Caldisphaera lagunensis DSM 15908: one gene and its partners. The main gene of each other region encodes a partner of the protein of the gene in region 4 in a complex. Links are inferred from orthologs where the notes say so. Each region holds a gene or a part of one and is shown on either strand. Other genes may lie near its edges. The genes, in order: CALAG_RS06710, CALAG_RS06725, CALAG_RS04210 and CALAG_RS01945.

Region 1 (3,467 bases), 950 kb from region 4 along the record:
TTTTTTATTTTAAATTAAAAACTGTTATAAAAAGTAAAATTTTATACCTACTTCTTAACCTTTTTTATACGGATAGCATAAATTTAGTTGGATTAATTTGGATGAGGTGTATGATATGTCAAGTAATAGAATAACCGGTATAGTTAAGGTCGATTCAAAAGGAAGAATAACAATACCTCAGACTATGAGGGAAAATTTGGGAATAGAGCCTGGTATGCTAGTTGCATTATTGGCTGATGGTGATAAGAAAGAAATAGTAATAAATCCAATATTATCTGAAAATGCTAAGGTATTAGAATTAAATGTTGATATGATTGACAAACCTGGCTCGCTAGCAAAGGTTATTGACAAATTAGCAGAATATAAAATTGATATTATTTCGAATAGGTGTACATCGATAACAAGAAGAGAGGAAGGAGAATGTACTTTTATAATTGATACGAGCCAAAGTTCTATTGATGTTGATAAATTAAAATCTGTATTAGAATCTATTGATGTTGTTACTCAAGTAAGAATTAAACAATTTGAGGTTCCAACATACTAAATTAATAAAAACTTTTAAAAAATTAACAATATTATTTTTATTTCATAATAGCATAAAAGGATTTTTAAAGGCATTTAAATAACTAGGAATTGCTAGTAAGTGAGAGCGCCAGTTAGGTGAAAGGAATGTCAATAGAGCTGAAACCAGAATGGAAACGATTTAAATACAGAGGGAAGACTTTGGAAGAATTATTAAATATGCCTATGGATGAGCTTGTTAAATTATTTCCTTCTAGGTCAAGGAGAAGCTTGGCTAGAGGGTTTACACCATCCCAAAAAATCCTTTTATCAAAAATAAGAGCACTAAGAAAAATTATGCAGCAAGATCCTAGCAAGGAAAATGTAGTAATTAAGACTCACGTTAGAGACTTAGTTATTTTGCCGGAAATGATTGGTTTAACTATAGCTGTGTATAATGGTAAAGAATTTGTGCCTGTAAAGATAATACCGGAAATGATAGGGCATAGGCTTGGAGAATATAGCCATACAACAAAAACAGTCCATCATGGAGAGCCAGGATTAAAGGCTTCAAAGAGCAGCTTGCATGTAGCTGCAAAGGTGTGAGGTGAATACTATGCCACAGTGGAATTATTCTGTAAAATTACAAGATGAAAGTAAGGTTGCAAAGGCTGTTATAAGGGAAGTTCCTGTGCATCCAAAAGTAATTGTTGAAATTGCCAATGCAATAAATGGGATGAATCTAAAAAAGGCAGAGAGATTTTTGGAAAACGTAATAAAACAAAAAGAACCATTACCATTTAGAAGATCAAATAAAAAAGTTTCGCATAGAAGAGGTTTGAGCGATAGATGGGGGGTACCATCTGGAAGATATCCAATAAAAGCAGCAACGTATGTTTTAAATTTGCTAAGGAATGTTGAGAACAATGCTGATAATAAAGGACTAGAGATTGATAAATTAGTTATATATCATATTGGAGTAAGCAAAGGCCTTACATTGAAAAGGGCAATGCCTAGGGCCTTTGGTAGAGCTGATATACTTAGGAAATTTAGATCTAATATTGAAATAATAGTTAGAATGGAGGGTTAAGATTATGTCTAGAATAAAGAAATATTTCTTGGATCAGGCAATGCTTAGAGCCAAAATAGATGAGTATTTGGCTCAGAATTTCTATACTGCAGGTTATTCTGGGGTACATATAATACAAAGTGGACTAGGTACCAGGATCCATATATATGCTGAAAGGCCTGCACTTATTATAGGGAGAAAAGGGGCTACAATTAGGAGATTACAAGGTGTTTTTCAAAAGGTTTTTGGATTAGAGAACGTTCAAGTAACTGTTAGCCAGCCAGATAACACAGAATTAGATGCAAGAATTCAAGCGTTTAGAGTTGCTAGATCTTTAGAAATGGGATATCATTTTAGGAGAGTAGCAATGGCAACTTTAAGAAGAATAATTGAAGCAGGTGCAATTGGCGCAGAAATAGTTATAAGTGGTAAGCTAACTAACGAGAGAGCAAAATTTGAAAAGCTTCAAATGGGGAAAGTTATTAAAACAGGGGATATTGTAGATCAATATGTAGACAAGGCTGTTGCCCATGCTAAACTACCTCAAGGAATTTATGGGGTGAGAATTATTATAGTCAAACAACAGGCTTCTATGCCTCACATATATGAAAAAGGTGAAGATGAAATAAAGAATGTTGTTCAATCATTAAAGGAGCAAGTAGAAGAAATTAAATCTACCGAGGGCCAGGAAAAATTAGAGGAAATGATAGAAGAAATTAAAGAAGAGGAGGTTGAGGAAGGTGGGGAAATACAGGCTCAAAATGAATGATTTAAAGAAAATGCAAGAAGAAGAAGTAAAGAAGACGTTAAATGATATAAATACTGAGTTAACAGTGTTAAGACATAAAGCATCAACAGGCTCTCTAGATAATCCGGCCAGAATAAAACAGCTTAAGAAGAATAAGGCAAGGATTTTAACATTACTTAATGAAAAGAAAAAAGCTAATAATAAATAAATGTGATCTTTTTTGAAAATAAATAAGAAAAATTTAATATATCATGAAATAATAGGCTTATATGTTTGCATAGTTAAGCATTTAGATCCTTCTATTGAAGGTAAATGTGGAAAAATTTTATATGAGACAAAAAATACAATCATTATAGAAACTAATAAGGGTAAGGCAACTATATTAAAAAAGGGGGCAATATTTGAAATTAAGATTGATAATGAAAGGGTTGTTGTATTAGGAGATAACTTGATTGGTAGGCCTGAAGATAGGATTAAGAAAATCTTAAAATGATCTTAAAAAGTTTATAAAAATTTCAATTTATTTTTTAAGATACACATTAAATTTAAAAAAAATTAAGATATAGCCTTTTATAGATTTTTTCAAATTTATAAAATAAGAATATCTTTAAATAGAGTGATGTTTAGAAGACCATGCGAAAGGCTCCAATAGAGTTTATAAGTATCATTTTTTACTTTTTGATGTGCGGTAAAATGAGGAATCGCGATGGGTGTAAGTTTAATGCCAGAACAAAAAGCAATAAAGAATTTACAGATACCTGGGGTTAGTCCACCCTCAAAAAGTTGCAGTGATCCAAATTGTCCATGGCATGGATCACTTAGGGTTAGAGGGGTACTGTTAGAGGGTATTGTTGAAAAATTTAGGGCTAAGGGAAGTGCAGTAGTAAGGCATGAGTATCTATATTATGAGCGTAAATATAAAAGGTATGAGTGGAGAAAAACAAAGAAACTAGTTCATGTGCCTGAATGCTTAGATATAAAGGAAGGAGATAAGGTAGTAATTGGAGAAACAAAACCTTTATCAAAAACTATTAAGTTTGTAATATTAGGTAAAATATAAGTAGGGGTGTGATGATAAATGCCAAAGAAAAAGAAATATGGCGCAGTGCTCTCGAGAAGAGGATTTAGCGCAGGCCTTCAAGTGGGTTC
Region 2 (4,821 bases), 950 kb from region 4 along the record:
AAGCAGGTGCAATTGGCGCAGAAATAGTTATAAGTGGTAAGCTAACTAACGAGAGAGCAAAATTTGAAAAGCTTCAAATGGGGAAAGTTATTAAAACAGGGGATATTGTAGATCAATATGTAGACAAGGCTGTTGCCCATGCTAAACTACCTCAAGGAATTTATGGGGTGAGAATTATTATAGTCAAACAACAGGCTTCTATGCCTCACATATATGAAAAAGGTGAAGATGAAATAAAGAATGTTGTTCAATCATTAAAGGAGCAAGTAGAAGAAATTAAATCTACCGAGGGCCAGGAAAAATTAGAGGAAATGATAGAAGAAATTAAAGAAGAGGAGGTTGAGGAAGGTGGGGAAATACAGGCTCAAAATGAATGATTTAAAGAAAATGCAAGAAGAAGAAGTAAAGAAGACGTTAAATGATATAAATACTGAGTTAACAGTGTTAAGACATAAAGCATCAACAGGCTCTCTAGATAATCCGGCCAGAATAAAACAGCTTAAGAAGAATAAGGCAAGGATTTTAACATTACTTAATGAAAAGAAAAAAGCTAATAATAAATAAATGTGATCTTTTTTGAAAATAAATAAGAAAAATTTAATATATCATGAAATAATAGGCTTATATGTTTGCATAGTTAAGCATTTAGATCCTTCTATTGAAGGTAAATGTGGAAAAATTTTATATGAGACAAAAAATACAATCATTATAGAAACTAATAAGGGTAAGGCAACTATATTAAAAAAGGGGGCAATATTTGAAATTAAGATTGATAATGAAAGGGTTGTTGTATTAGGAGATAACTTGATTGGTAGGCCTGAAGATAGGATTAAGAAAATCTTAAAATGATCTTAAAAAGTTTATAAAAATTTCAATTTATTTTTTAAGATACACATTAAATTTAAAAAAAATTAAGATATAGCCTTTTATAGATTTTTTCAAATTTATAAAATAAGAATATCTTTAAATAGAGTGATGTTTAGAAGACCATGCGAAAGGCTCCAATAGAGTTTATAAGTATCATTTTTTACTTTTTGATGTGCGGTAAAATGAGGAATCGCGATGGGTGTAAGTTTAATGCCAGAACAAAAAGCAATAAAGAATTTACAGATACCTGGGGTTAGTCCACCCTCAAAAAGTTGCAGTGATCCAAATTGTCCATGGCATGGATCACTTAGGGTTAGAGGGGTACTGTTAGAGGGTATTGTTGAAAAATTTAGGGCTAAGGGAAGTGCAGTAGTAAGGCATGAGTATCTATATTATGAGCGTAAATATAAAAGGTATGAGTGGAGAAAAACAAAGAAACTAGTTCATGTGCCTGAATGCTTAGATATAAAGGAAGGAGATAAGGTAGTAATTGGAGAAACAAAACCTTTATCAAAAACTATTAAGTTTGTAATATTAGGTAAAATATAAGTAGGGGTGTGATGATAAATGCCAAAGAAAAAGAAATATGGCGCAGTGCTCTCGAGAAGAGGATTTAGCGCAGGCCTTCAAGTGGGTTCAGTTGCGTTAGTTGCAGATAATAGTGGGGCAAAAGAAGCTTTGATAGTAGACGTACCTTTAGTAAAAACTAGAGTAAGAAGATTGGGAAGGGCAACTGTAGGAGATTTAGTTGTTGTTTCAATAAAAAAAGGAACCCCCCAAGTTAGAAAGCAGATTAGCTATGCTGTTGTCATAAGGCAGAAAAGACCTTATAAGAGATCAGATGGTACTTGGATATCCTTTAATGATAATGCACTAGTTTTAGTTAATCCTGATGGAACTCCAAAAGGGAGTGAAATAAGAGGGGCTATACCAAAAGAAGTAGCAGAAAGGTGGCCTACGGTTGCAAAGCTTGCAACATCAATTATATGAGGTGATTTAAATGATAAGTTCATCTATTCCAAAGAAACAAAGGAAGTACTTATTTAATATGCCTTTACATTTGAGGCATAAACTAGTTACAGTTAAATTAAGTAAAGAATTAAGAAATAAATTCGGAATTAGAAATTTACCAGTAAAAGTAGGAGATAAGGTTAGAGTTGTGAAAGGAACTCATAAAGGTAAAACTGGAAAGGTCACTGAGGTTGATTTAAAGAGATTGTTTGTAAAAATAGAGGGAATTAAAAGGAAAAAAGCAGATGGAACTGAAATACCAGTGAAAATTAGACCTTGGAATTTGGAAATAATTGATTTAGATTTAAAAGATGAGGAAAGAAAGAAAATTGTGCAGAGGAGAGGAGGAAAGATGCAGGAAACACAAAGTGAATTTGCTAAGGCTCAGGAATCAAGTGAAGAAAAAAGCACAGAAGAAAAAGAGGTGAAGACAAATGGGTAACATGGGAGGAACAAGGTCTATTAAGGGTATAGCAGCTCCTCCATTTTGGCCTATTGAGAGGAAATTAAGGCCGTGGACTCCTAAACCATCACCTGGACCTCATAATGCTGAACAAAGTTTGCCTTTATTAGTAGTTTTGAGGGATATGTTAAAATATGCCGAAACGGGTAAAGAAGCTATTAAGATTATTAATGAAAATAAAATTAAGGTTGACGGAAGAGTTGTTAACGATTATAAATACCCACTCAGTGTTATGGATGTTTTAGAGATACCTGAGAACGACGAATATTATAGAGTAATACCATATCCAACAGATTATCTAGGGCTTTATAAAATAACTAAGGAAGAAGCAAGTCTTAAGCCAGTAAGGATTGAAAATAAGACTATAGTCAAAGGAGGTAATTTACAATTAAACCTAAGTGGGGGGCGTAATATTTTAGTGAAATTTAAAGAAGGTGAAAAGAAAGAAGTTCCTTATAAAACACTAGATACATTGCTAATAACCTTACCAAATCAAGAAATAAAGGAGCACATACCTTTTCAAATAGGAGATTACGCATTGGTTATATGGGGTAAGAACGTAGGAAAATTAGGGAAGATTGTTTCAGTAAATAAACAATGGGGAAGAAAGAGCAGTACAGTAACTTTAGAAGGAAAGAGTGGAAGGAAGATACAGACGATTCTTGATTATATATTAATTGTAGGCAAAGAAAAACCAGTTATATCTTTACCAGGTGAGATAGAATTATGAGCATAGCATTAAGCGAAGATGAGGTAAATAAAATATTAAAGTCATGGGAAGAAAATCCTATGACCAAACCAAGGATAACAAAAGTAACAGTAAATATAGCTTTAGGCCAAGGTGGTGAAAAATTAGTGAAAGTACAAGAATTATTGACTCAGTTAACAGGCCAAAAAGCATCATTAAGGGCTGCAAAGAAAACTGTTAGGGCCTTTGGAGTAAGAAAGGGTGAAAATATAGCAACAATGGTAACTTTAAGAAGGGAAAAAGCTTATGCATTTTTAAAGAAAGCTCTAGAAGCTGTAGGTTATAGAATTAAGAAAAGCAGCATTGATAAGTTTGGTAATGTAGGTTTTGGGATAACTGAATATATATTGTTGCCTGGAGCAAGATATGACCCAGAAATAGGAATCGTAGGTATGGATGTAATAATAACTGTTGAGAAACCAGGCTATAGGATAGAAAAGAGAAAAATAAAAACTTCTGATCTACCTTTAAGGCATAGGGTTAAGCCTGAAGAAACGATGGTATTACTTAGTAAAGAATTTGGGGTAACATTTATATGAGGTGATATGGATGGGAAAGTATAAGCCACCAAAAATGAAAAGCATGGGTAGAGGGGCCCAAAGATGTCAAAGATGTGGAACTAGGGATGCAGTTATACAAAAATACGGTTTATATTTGTGTAGGCAATGTTTTAGGGAGGTAGCCCCAACATTAGGTTTTAAAAAATATAAGTAGGTGATAGGAAATGGTAGATGTTTTATCTGGTCATTTATCATCAATAATGAATGCAGAGCTTAGAGGTGAAAGAGAAGTAATATTAATGCCAGCATCAAAACTTTCAGCATCAGTGTTAAAGGTTCTTCAAAAAGAAGGTTATATAGGAGAATTTGAGTACATAGATGATGGGAGATTTGGTAAGTTCAAAATACAATTACTAGGTAGAATAAATAAAATAGGAACAGTTAGACCTAGAGTTTCAATCAAATATAATGAATTATTAAGATTGCCAGAAAATTTGAGGAGATTTTTGGCAAGTAGAGATTTGGGACATTTAATAATATCAACAAATCAAGGAGTTATGACACATAAAGATGCGTTAGTTAAGAAAACTGGCGGTATTGTTATAGCATATGTATATTGATTTTATTAAATTTTATTAAATATATAGAATATGTGATAATTATTTTTGTGTAATTATGTTTGATTCAATAGCATTATCGTTTTTATATAAAGGGAGGAAAGAGAATAATATAAAATAACATATCGAAATAAATGGGGAAGTAAGATATGGAAAACAAAAGATTATTTGAAGAATGGTTTAGCCTATATAAGATCTTTATTGAAAATAATAAATTTAGCAATAAAGTTCTTAGTATTCCAACTTTTCCTGCCATAGCGAATAATAACAAAATTTATGACATAGATCTAGATATGGGAATCAAATTATCTTGGAATTGTTGTAATTCATATAAATTGAACTTAAATGGAGGAGGGCTTATTTCTGAGATACCTAGTAAACCAATGGAAACATTATCTTTTGATTATAATGAATTTATACCACAAAGCATTATAAATAGTGATTATAAAATAAATCCACTAGGTTGGAATCCTATAAATCCAATAGATAAAGAGTTAGATTATGGAGAATGTTTTCAATATAATAATAAAAAAATATATGTAAGAAGTTCTGAGCCATTTAAGTTTATAAAAAAACAAAATTGCGTAGAGTTGAAACATAATGAAAATAAACCCA
Region 3 (4,920 bases), 450 kb from region 4 along the record:
CTTTCCGTAATTTGTTGGACAAATGTGATAATATCCATAGTATCACCATTGACTATAAGCATATAAAAAACTCTCCCTGAATCAAAACTAAAAGATAAAATTTAATAAGATTTAAAAAATTAAATTATTGTGGTGAACAGTTTGGTTTATGAAAGAGATTTTATAGGTTATGGAGAAAATCATTTAGATTTTAAATGGCCAGGTAATAAGAGGTTAGCAGTAAACCTTGTTTTCAATTATGAATGCGGATCTGAGCATTCATATAATGTAGATGGCATAGTAGAATCAGTTGGAGAGTTTCCTCCAATAGATATAAAAGAGAGAGATGTTGGGTTGGAAAGCGTTTATGAATATGGAACCAGGGTTGCTATTTGGAGGATTTTGAAAGTATTAAATGATTATAATGTTAAGGCTTCCTTCTTTGCGGTTGCTCACACATTGGAATTAAATCCTATAGCTGCAAAGGCAATTGTTAATCAAGGTCATGAAATAGTAGATCATGGATTAAGATGGTTCGAAAATTATAGGCTAAGTTATGATGAAGAAAAAAGACAAATAGAGAAATCTGTAGAAATAATAGAAAAAATTACCGGATATAAACCAAAAGGATTTTACGCAAGGGAACCTAGCGTGAATACGATAGATATTGTTAAAGATCTTGGTTTTATGTATGATTCTGATGCATATAATGATGATTTGCCATATTATTATAAAGGGTTTCTAATAATACCCTATACTCCTGATGTTAACGATTTTCACTTCTTATATCCAATGAATAGGTTTAGTACAGCTGAAGAATTTTTCTCATATGCAAAAGACGCATTTGATCAACTTTATGAAGAATCTAAATATGAGCCTAAAATGATGAGCATTGGTATGCATGTTAGGATAATAGGCAGACCTGGTAGGATTAAAGCTTTAAAAGATTTCTTAAATTATATAAAATCCTTTGATGTTTGGATAGCTAAAAGGGAAGAAATTGCTGAATTTTGGCTAAATAATTTTAAATTAAATAAATAAAAATTGAAAAGAGAAACTTTTTATTTTTAGATAATATCATGCGATAAATTTAATTAAAATTATTTGTAGAGCTTTATTTGCATAAATTATGCTAACAATTCCTTCTGTTATCCTTGCTATGGTAGATCAAAGTTAAAAAGTAAAGGTAAAAGAGTAAGATCATTGTATAATTTAGCATAGTTTTTAAGTTTTTGTTATCCATTTTTTTACAGGAATTTGAAGTTTCTCTATTTCAATCTGAAAAGATTTAGAAATTTCATTATAATTTTAACAAAAATAAAAGCTAAGAAGGGATAGTATTAAAGGTATAAACAAGTAATCCATTAATAAATATTGATTAAAAATGCCTTTATTAATTAGGCAGGTAAATATATTGGATTACTAAGAGTCGAAACTCTCTTTTCTTTTTCTAGAATATTTCTTATAAACTTAGGTACATTAAACATATGGGCATGTGATTCGTTATCATAGTATCTATTTTTACCTTCAGCCATTTTATTGATCATGTTATCTACATCTAAGTTTTTAACATTTTCAACATTAATGTCATTTGATGCTATTACAAAACCCCAAATTCCTTCAAAACTCCTTATGTAAGAATAATAAGAAGTGGCATATTTAAACACACTCTTAATTGTATTAAATATTACTGCATGTACTGTTGGTGTTAAAACTGGACTGGTTGATTGGGTAACAAAAATTCCATTCTTTTCCAACTTATTTACTATTTTGTTATAAAATTCTCTTGTGTAAAGTCTAACTGCCGGCCCTGCTTCTTCTGGGTCAACTAAATCTGAGATTATTACATCAAATTTTTCATCAGTATTATCTATATAATGTTCTGCATCGTCTATAATGACCTTCACTTTGCTATTATAAAATGAATATTGATGCCATTCAGGCAAATACTTTTTACAAACCTCAACCACTTGATCATCTATATCTACCATAATTACTTTTTCAACTGACTTAAATCTCAATGCCTCTCTTGCTGTTGCCCCTTCTCCACCACCTAAAATTAATACCTTTTTTGGATTACCATTTAATATCATTGCTGGATGGACTAATGATTCGTGATAGACAAATTCATCATACAAGGAAGATTGAATTTTTCCGTCTATAACTAAGGCCTTACCTAAATCAACATAATCTACTATTATCCATTTCTGAAATTTTGACTGACCAAATGCATAAACTTTGTTAACAGCATGCATATGAGCAGTTCCTGGGGTACTCCATTCAATAATCCAATGCCATGGATAATTTGTTGACATACCTCTCACTCAATTAAGATAACTAGGTTTAGAAATAAAAGTTTTCTGAGATTCAATTAAAGTAAGTAGAAAGCCTTGCTGGTCGGGATTAATGCCCACTTATGCCTTCAATTATGGAAACAAATGTATAGACACATTAAGATATATGGTAGTAGAGGAGCAATTTGAAACAGAATTGAGCTAACCGGAAGGTTAGTCGTATCGATGGGGGGATCCCTTGGAGGGTCAGTCTATAAGAACTGCATTAACTATACCGTCTTGACCTGGTCTTGATGTTACCCTTGCTTTTCCATCACTTGTTTGTATAATTGCTCCTTTTGTTATTATATTTCTTTTTGCATATTCTCTATTTGATGGAGTTGACAGAACATTTAATATCTTAGTTACCTTTGCTTTTCCATTTTTGTCAGTAACTATTGCCTTGGAAACTTTCCTTAGAGATACTTTAGCATTACCTCCCATAACTCTTTTTATTACTTTCTCATCGTTTTCTTGTAAAACGACTGGAACAAAAATCTCTCCCATAGCATATCTTCTTTTCCTCTTATGAATTAAATGCCTCAATCCACCACTAGGTTTTTTTATGTCTCTATATTGGTAAACTCCCATTCTTTACCACCGAAAGCCTCGCGATTCATTGGTAAGAATATAAGCTTATAAACTTTAATTTTTGTTGATGTTTGTATTATAATGATTGCATTTTAAATTAAGTCTCCATTTATATTTTTATTAATTATTTACATTCTCTATAAAATAGGTTATATAATAAATAATCAACTTTATCTTTATCAAAATATTTCATTAAGATTCTTTTAGCATTTTCTTTCGCTTCATCCAAGCTCAATTCCATAGAATTTCTACCTATTATCCATAAAAGGCTATCTAAATGAATTTGAGGTATGTTGCTTAATTGAGAAACCTTATCCCATGCTTCTATAGCAATTTTAGGTTTTTTGAGTATCTCTTTATATGAGTTGCTTTCAATAATTCCGCTTGTATATGAAATGCATGATATTCTGACATCTATTGGCATAGGTATAACGATATTCAATGGTCTTAGTTCTCCTCTATTTTTTATAGCATAATAAGACATTTTTATTGAAAATGTTATTGTTTTCTTCCATTCTTTACTATTTAAGGATTTTGCAATTTCTTCCAATATTTTATTGGGTTTTTCTAATACAACTTCTGGTCTTTCTAAAATTTCTAACAATATATCTCTAGATCCTTTAACTACTTTTTCAATCCTCTTTATCTTTGCAGCTCTTCCAATAATTGATCCTTTGCAATCATTAATGAAATTTATTACGTTATTTATCGACTCTTCAAAATTTTTTGGTATATCTTTAGCAGACAAATATTCAGAAAAACATTTCCACCAATCTTCACCTTTCATTGTTAATTTATAACTTATTAGGGAAACAAGTAAGGAATAAATTGTTGCATAATTTTTTCCCACTTTTTCTTTAAGCTTTTGAATATAATCAAATTGAGGGTCTAATTTTTCTTCTAAAATTAAGACATTGTCTAACCCGAAGTTTTTTATTGAATCTGAAACTTTAATTAACCTCTCATTATTTATATTCAATTTTACCACAACCATCCAAAATTATTTACTTTTTTGTTATTATAATAAACCCCATAACCTTCATCTATTTTCCCTACAACGAAGCACCTTATGTTTAAATTTGAGCATTCTTCTAAAAAATAGTCTAAATTTTCTTCACTAACAGTAGCAGCAAAATTATAGTCTTCCCAGCTATATAATGCTTCCTCTTCGTGAATATAGTTATTAAGTAATGGATCTATTTCTATTGAATCAAGTAAAATTTTAACTCTACTTGATTCTGATATATTGTATAAGGTTGACATCCATCCATCGCTATTGTCCGAAGAAGATGTTGCATATTTATATATAGGAATATAAGCATTTATTTGAAAATCTGGTGTTATTGTTTTATTTAATATATTTTTATCGATTTCATTAATATTTATTTTATTTTCTAATAACTTTTGGGCTAATGAACCATAACCTAAATAACCTATTTGTATTAGGTAATCTCCTTTTTTTGCTCCACTTCTTTTTACATATTTTTTATTTTCCATTTTCCCTATAAAAACTACATCTATCCACGAATCATTTATTGATTTATTGCTATCTCCTTTTAAAACAATGCTTTTTAAATATTCTGATGCTTTACCAATACCTAATGATACTGATTTTAAAACATTTTCATCAGTTGCTCCTACACTATAAGATAATGCGATTGGTTTTCCTCCAGATACAATAACATCGCTTGCAGACGCCAAAGCTGCTTTAAACGACCAATCTTCATATGTCATCCATGGTAATTTGCTTCTCGACGATGCATATCCATCTATGTTAATTAAAAAATCTTCTAAAGGACATGCATCATAATCTTTGCACCATTCGTTTTTGCTATTTTTCATGACTTCATTAATTAGTTTTTGCCAATCTTCCAGTTTTTATCCCCTGTTAAAAGAAAATGTTTTTAAATTTAAAAAATCAATATTCAATAAAATATATTAGCAAGGATTAATAACGTAAAAGCGTAGGGGAATAAAAACGAAAAATCTGCCAATTCATATAGGAATTATACCTGAT
Region 4 (4,727 bases):
CTCCAAGTTCTAGGCTCTTTAAATTTTATTTTCACAATTTTCACCAATATATAAAATTGTTTCTACCACTATTTTAGATTTATTGCATTTACAATATTTTTCTACAAATTAAAAATACAAATTAAAAATAAATAATTCCACAATATTCATGTTTAACAAACTAAATTTTATCATTAGCTAAACACTTTATAAATTCTTATAAATATTATTTTAAAATGAAGGAATAAAAATGGTTCAAGAAGAAAGAGAAATTAAAATAAAGGAGTGGAAAGGAGAGCAAACAATAAAATATCTTTATAAAGAATATTATTCACTCATACCCCCTCTAATTTTACCGAAGGATATAGAAAGAAGAGAATTCGCTATCCAACCATTTGATAAGCAATCATACATTAGACATTTATCATTTGATAATCAACAAAAATTTTACGATTTTTTAATTAAAAGTACACCAAAACATGTTTATTATTCAATAGGCATCTATGATTTACCAGAAGCTAATTCTATGGAAGAAAAAGGCTGGAAAGGGTCAGATCTTTTGTTTGATATAGATCTTGATCATGATAAGAGCTGTCAAACTCAAGATGATATTACTGACGATTTATGTATAGAAAAGGGGTTAAAATATGCTGAGACTATTGCATCTATGATAAATAATTATTTTGGAGGATATCATCAAATTTACTTTACTGGTAATAGAGGATATCATGTAAGAGGTATTTGTGAGAATTGCAGACTATTAGGAAGAGAAGAAAGAGCTGAAATTGCGAAATTTGTAATGGCCCAAGATTTAGACTTAGAAATAATTTTTCCTAAATCATCAAAAGGGAAAAAATCTGCTCCTCCTTCGCCAAAAGATCCTGGTTGGAGAGGGTTAATCGCAAGTTATGGAATTAAAGAGGTAGATGCTGTCGAAATAAAAAACGCCATAGAAAATATAAGAGTAGAAATAGACTCTATGGTAACACAAGATCCAAGTAGATTAACTAGAATACCTGGAACATTAAATGGCAAATCATCATTGCTTGTTGTTCCTATTTGCGGAGAATTTAAATTAGGTAAATGGCTTTCGCCATTTTATGGAGAAATAGAGGTAAAGGCCTTAAAGGATCTGCAAAAACTCAAAATCCTAGGAATTAATATCGAGTTTAGAAAAAATGAAGAACTTAGCATTCCTTCACAGCATGCTATTTATTTAGCTACTAAAGGCTACTTAAATATATTGGGAGGGAATCTAGTTGTCAGAAAAAATACCGGCTGGTGGCCCATACAAGGCTGCAATTGGAATTCATGAACAACTTAATGCTGATGATATCAAAGATTCGAGAAGGTTATGGAGTACATATTGCACTAATGATTTAGAGTTGTGCAAAAAATTCTATGATATAATAATTAATATATCAAACCTCATAGCTGAAGCAAGAATAGAAGATATAGATTCTTCTACATATCAGGGTATAGATAAGGATTTTTTAAATATAATGAATTCAATTAAAAATAACTATTCATTATATTTATCAGGGAGCATAATTTCATTTGGAGAGTTTGTGTTAGTGAAATTCAATAGGGGTATATCGTTACCTAATGGAAAATTCATTGAAAAAAATGAAATATCATTGATTCCATTAGAAGAAGCAATATTGCTTTCATCCTTAAAATACGTAGATCCTGTAACTACTTTATCGTATAGCATCATTAATAAACAAAAGAAAGATTAATAAGGTACTTTTTCTAAGCCAATACAGGAATAGTGAGCGTGAGTCCAGAATGAAGTTTCCAAAGAAGATAAGAACCTATTGCCCTAAATGTAATGAACATACAGAGCATAGTGTAGCGCTTTATAAATCAGGAAAGAGGAGAACATTGTCTGAAGGCCAAAGAAGGTATTTAAGGAAAAACAAAGGTTATGGTAGTAAAAGAAAGCCTGAACAGAAGAGATTTGCTAAGACAACTAAGAAGATCACATTACTTATAACATGTAGTAAATGTGGCTATAAGAGAACAATACTAGGCATAAGACTTAAGAAGATTGAGCTTGTAGAACCCACAAGGTGATTCTTATGAAATCAAGCTTATTAAGGAATAGATTATTAGTACCACAACCAAGAAGTAGGTTCCTTATCGTAGAATGCCCAAATTGTGGACATAAGCAAATTGTTTATAGTCACTCTTCATTTTCAGCAAGATGCTTATCTTGTGGAGCACTATTAGTAAAGCCTACAGGTGGAAAGGCACAAATCCTTGGAAAAGTAGAAAAAATTCTAAGCTAATTTCATTGAAAAATTAAATTTTATCGATAATTTTATAGTCATAAATTTTATGTGAATTATTTATATATATAATTTATAAAATTTATGTTTATTAAAAAATAAAAGAAAATTATTTTTGTTTAAGTTAATAATTAGAAATATATTACATTAATTTACTATTAAAAATATTTTAACGTAGCCTCTCAAAAAACGCTTAATTGTTAAGACACAAATATAAAAATTAATTGCAAAAATAATGTTAGCAAAGTCTTTAAACCCAAATTATTAACTCCAATTCTAGGCAAGCCGGGGTAGCTCAGCAGGTAGAGCGCCCGGCTGTTAACCGGGCGGTCGAGGGTTCGAGTCCCTCCCCCGGCGCCTTTTTAGTTGCCAAGTACTTCTAACCTCTGATTTTCATATAAAGCAAAATGAATTCTATATATTATTAAATAAACATAAAAGCGTATTTAGAATCAAATAAAATCTTTTAGGAGAAATAAGACTAATCTTTTTAACTATTTAAAATAATTTGTTTATATTAATTCCTAATCGTAAAATAACAATTAATTTATTTTAACAAAAGATATAAATACTAAAATAAAATAAAGAACCTTCAAAGCTAATATAAATAACCTAGATTACTTCATGTAATAAATGGTGGCTTTTGCTTTTTATATGATCGTATAAATCAAAGCTCCTGAAAGAATATATTTAATCTAGTTAATGTAAATTTATTTAATAGGAGAGAAATTGGTCAATGAAAATGCAGAAAATTTAGGAAAAGAACTTTCAAGGTTATTGATGTCAAAAGCTGAAGCACTAGAAAATTCTTTGAAAGAAATAGTTGTTGAAGTTAAATCAGATAATTTTAACGAAATAATAAATAAAAATAAACTAGTTTTCTTATTCTTTACAGCAGAATGGTGCGGTCCATGCATATCATTTTTACAAACATTTAGGGAAGTAGCTTCTCAACATATAGTTCCAAACGTTTTTTATGGAAAAGTTGACGTTGACTCCAGCTATGCTATTGCCGATAAGTATAAGGTAAAGCATATACCATCAATTTTAATTATAGTAAATGGTGAAGTTGTTGATTCTATAGTAGGTCAAACAAACAAAGAAAAACTTGAAAATAGGATATCCTCTTACATAAAATCTTTATAATTTCTATAAATATTTTGAATTTACCAATTAACTTTAAAAATTCCTCTTGTAACTTAGAGTATAGAAGAAAGATAAAATAAATGTTGAGGTAGAAGGTTATGTCTAAATCTATGTATCATTACATCGCAAGCGCATGGAAAAAACCATACGAAAACGAGCATGTAGCATTAATGAGAGAGCGATTGATTAAATGGAGAAGTGAACCCACGATAGTCAGAGTAGAGAAACCAACTAGATTAAACAGGGCTAGAGAGATAGGTTATAAGGCAAAACAAGGAGTCATAGTTGTTAGAGTTAAAGTGAGAAAGGGAGGGATGAGAAAACAGAGACCAATATCTGGAAGAAGACCTAAAAGAATGGGTGTTAATGCAATTACATTAAGAAAAAGCCTTAGACTTATAGCTGAAGAAAGGGCACAAAATAGATATCCAGATTTAGTAGTGTTAGGTAGCTATTATGTAGGAGAAGATGGTACCCATAAATGGTATGAAGTTATTTTAATTGATCCTAGTAATCCTTCAATTAGAAATGATAAGGATTATTCATGGATACTTAATTCCCCAAGCAGATCGGGCAGACCAAACCGTGGCTTAACTCATGCCGGAAAGAAAATGAGAGGATTAACAAAGAATAGAGGTTTAACAAATACGCACAACCATAAATGGAGTAAGAAAGAGAAAGAAAGAAAGCTTAAAAAAGGCCATGAAGCAAGTAAATATATTAGATATTTCAATACTAGAGAAAAATAATTAACCGCTTTTTCTTATTCGGTGGAAATTTTTGATTAAATCCTTAGAAATAAGAGTTTTTGTACATGCAACTGAAGATAAGGAGAAGATAGTTTCTTCCTTAAAAAATATTATAAAAGAAGATTTTAATATAATAGAAGAGCAATATGAGGGATATTATGGAAACTCTATATTAGTTATATCTAGTATTATTGAGGGATCAAAAGCGGAAGAGATATTAAATAATTTGCTTGACAGCCTTTCAAGACCAGATAAGGATGAGTTAATAAAAACTTTTTATGATAGAATTGAAGAAAAAAATAATACATTCCATTTAAGGCTAAATAAGCAAAAGGCCTATTCAGGGCAATTAACATTAAGCGACTCAGACGATGTTATAAAATTAATATTTAAATTAGAAAACAAGTTTGAAATTGAGAAGCTAAAAAACTTAATAATAGAAAAATATAATAAAGTGGGATAATGAAATATGTAGATCTTTCAATAAACCCTAGAAATTATGAAGAATGGATTAAGATAATACCAATGCTTAAGAAGTTTAATTTTGAGATAATTGGAATGG

What was found.
Region 1: CALAG_RS01945 (region 4) and CALAG_RS06710 share a complex: the UniProt entries of both Methanocaldococcus jannaschii proteins name them as parts of the 30S ribosomal subunit. The link is inferred for Caldisphaera lagunensis DSM 15908 from one-to-one orthologs.
Region 2: CALAG_RS01945 (region 4) and CALAG_RS06725 share a complex: the UniProt entries of both Methanocaldococcus jannaschii proteins name them as parts of the 30S ribosomal subunit. The link is inferred for Caldisphaera lagunensis DSM 15908 from one-to-one orthologs.
Region 3: CALAG_RS01945 (region 4) and CALAG_RS04210 share a complex: the UniProt entries of both Methanocaldococcus jannaschii proteins name them as parts of the 30S ribosomal subunit. The link is inferred for Caldisphaera lagunensis DSM 15908 from one-to-one orthologs.

Annotation. Positions count from the first base shown.
Region 1 is NC_019791.1:1,355,597-1,359,063, forward strand. The notes cover bases 474-3,467. They hold CALAG_RS06710 (30S ribosomal protein S3), read left to right. Parts: upstream 474-1,595; coding sequence 1,596-2,339; downstream 2,340-3,467. Other genes in these bases: CALAG_RS06695 (AbrB/MazE/SpoVT family DNA-binding domain-containing protein), read left to right, coding at 474-544; CALAG_RS06700 (30S ribosomal protein S19), read left to right, coding at 670-1,107; rplV (50S ribosomal protein L22), read left to right, coding at 1,118-1,591; rpmC (50S ribosomal protein L29), read left to right, coding at 2,332-2,526; CALAG_RS06720 (ribonuclease P protein component 1), read left to right, coding at 2,539-2,811. Outside these bases: more of CALAG_RS06695, read left to right, coding at 116-473. UniProt on the Methanocaldococcus jannaschii protein: Binds the lower part of the 30S subunit head.
Region 2 is NC_019791.1:1,357,559-1,362,379, forward strand. Bases 1-2,746 are described here. They hold CALAG_RS06725 (30S ribosomal protein S17), read left to right. Parts: upstream 1-1,077; coding sequence 1,078-1,416; downstream 1,417-2,746. Other genes in these bases: CALAG_RS06710 (30S ribosomal protein S3), read left to right, coding at 1-377; rpmC (50S ribosomal protein L29), read left to right, coding at 370-564; CALAG_RS06720 (ribonuclease P protein component 1), read left to right, coding at 577-849; CALAG_RS06730 (50S ribosomal protein L14), read left to right, coding at 1,435-1,857; rplX (50S ribosomal protein L24), read left to right, coding at 1,868-2,320. Also shown: more of CALAG_RS06740, read left to right, coding at 2,747-3,071; CALAG_RS06745 (50S ribosomal protein L5), read left to right, coding at 3,068-3,628; CALAG_RS06750 (30S ribosomal protein S14), read left to right, coding at 3,639-3,803; CALAG_RS06755 (30S ribosomal protein S8), read left to right, coding at 3,814-4,209; CALAG_RS06760 (hypothetical protein), read left to right, coding at 4,356-4,821. UniProt on the Methanocaldococcus jannaschii protein: One of the primary rRNA binding proteins, it binds specifically to the 5'-end of 16S ribosomal RNA.
Region 3 is NC_019791.1:855,831-860,750, forward strand. The notes cover bases 1,212-4,056. They hold CALAG_RS04210 (30S ribosomal protein S8e), read right to left. Parts: upstream 2,904-4,056; coding sequence 2,520-2,903; downstream 1,212-2,519. Other genes in these bases: speE (polyamine aminopropyltransferase), read right to left, coding at 1,377-2,294; CALAG_RS04215 (N-glycosylase/DNA lyase), read right to left, coding at 3,028-3,882; CALAG_RS04220 (thiamine-phosphate kinase), read right to left, coding at 3,885-4,056. In the rest of the region: DNA import protein CedA1, read right to left, coding at 1-38; CALAG_RS04200 (polysaccharide deacetylase family protein), read left to right, coding at 142-1,020; more of CALAG_RS04220, read right to left, coding at 4,057-4,745; uppS (polyprenyl diphosphate synthase), read left to right, coding at 4,912-4,920.
Region 4 is NC_019791.1:409,217-413,943, forward strand. The notes cover bases 1,014-3,665. They hold CALAG_RS01945 (30S ribosomal protein S27e), read left to right. Parts: upstream 1,014-2,060; coding sequence 2,061-2,270; downstream 2,271-3,665. Other genes in these bases: priS (DNA primase small subunit PriS), read left to right, coding at 1,014-1,294; CALAG_RS01935 (hypothetical protein), read left to right, coding at 1,239-1,718; CALAG_RS01940 (50S ribosomal protein L44e), read left to right, coding at 1,768-2,055; CALAG_RS01955 (thioredoxin family protein), read left to right, coding at 3,000-3,416; CALAG_RS01960 (50S ribosomal protein L15e), read left to right, coding at 3,515-3,665. In the rest of the region: pcn (proliferating cell nuclear antigen (pcna)), read right to left, coding at 1-35; more of priS, read left to right, coding at 230-1,013; more of CALAG_RS01960, read left to right, coding at 3,666-4,165; CALAG_RS01965 (RNA-binding domain-containing protein), read left to right, coding at 4,197-4,628; CALAG_RS01970 (PHP domain-containing protein), read left to right, coding at 4,628-4,727.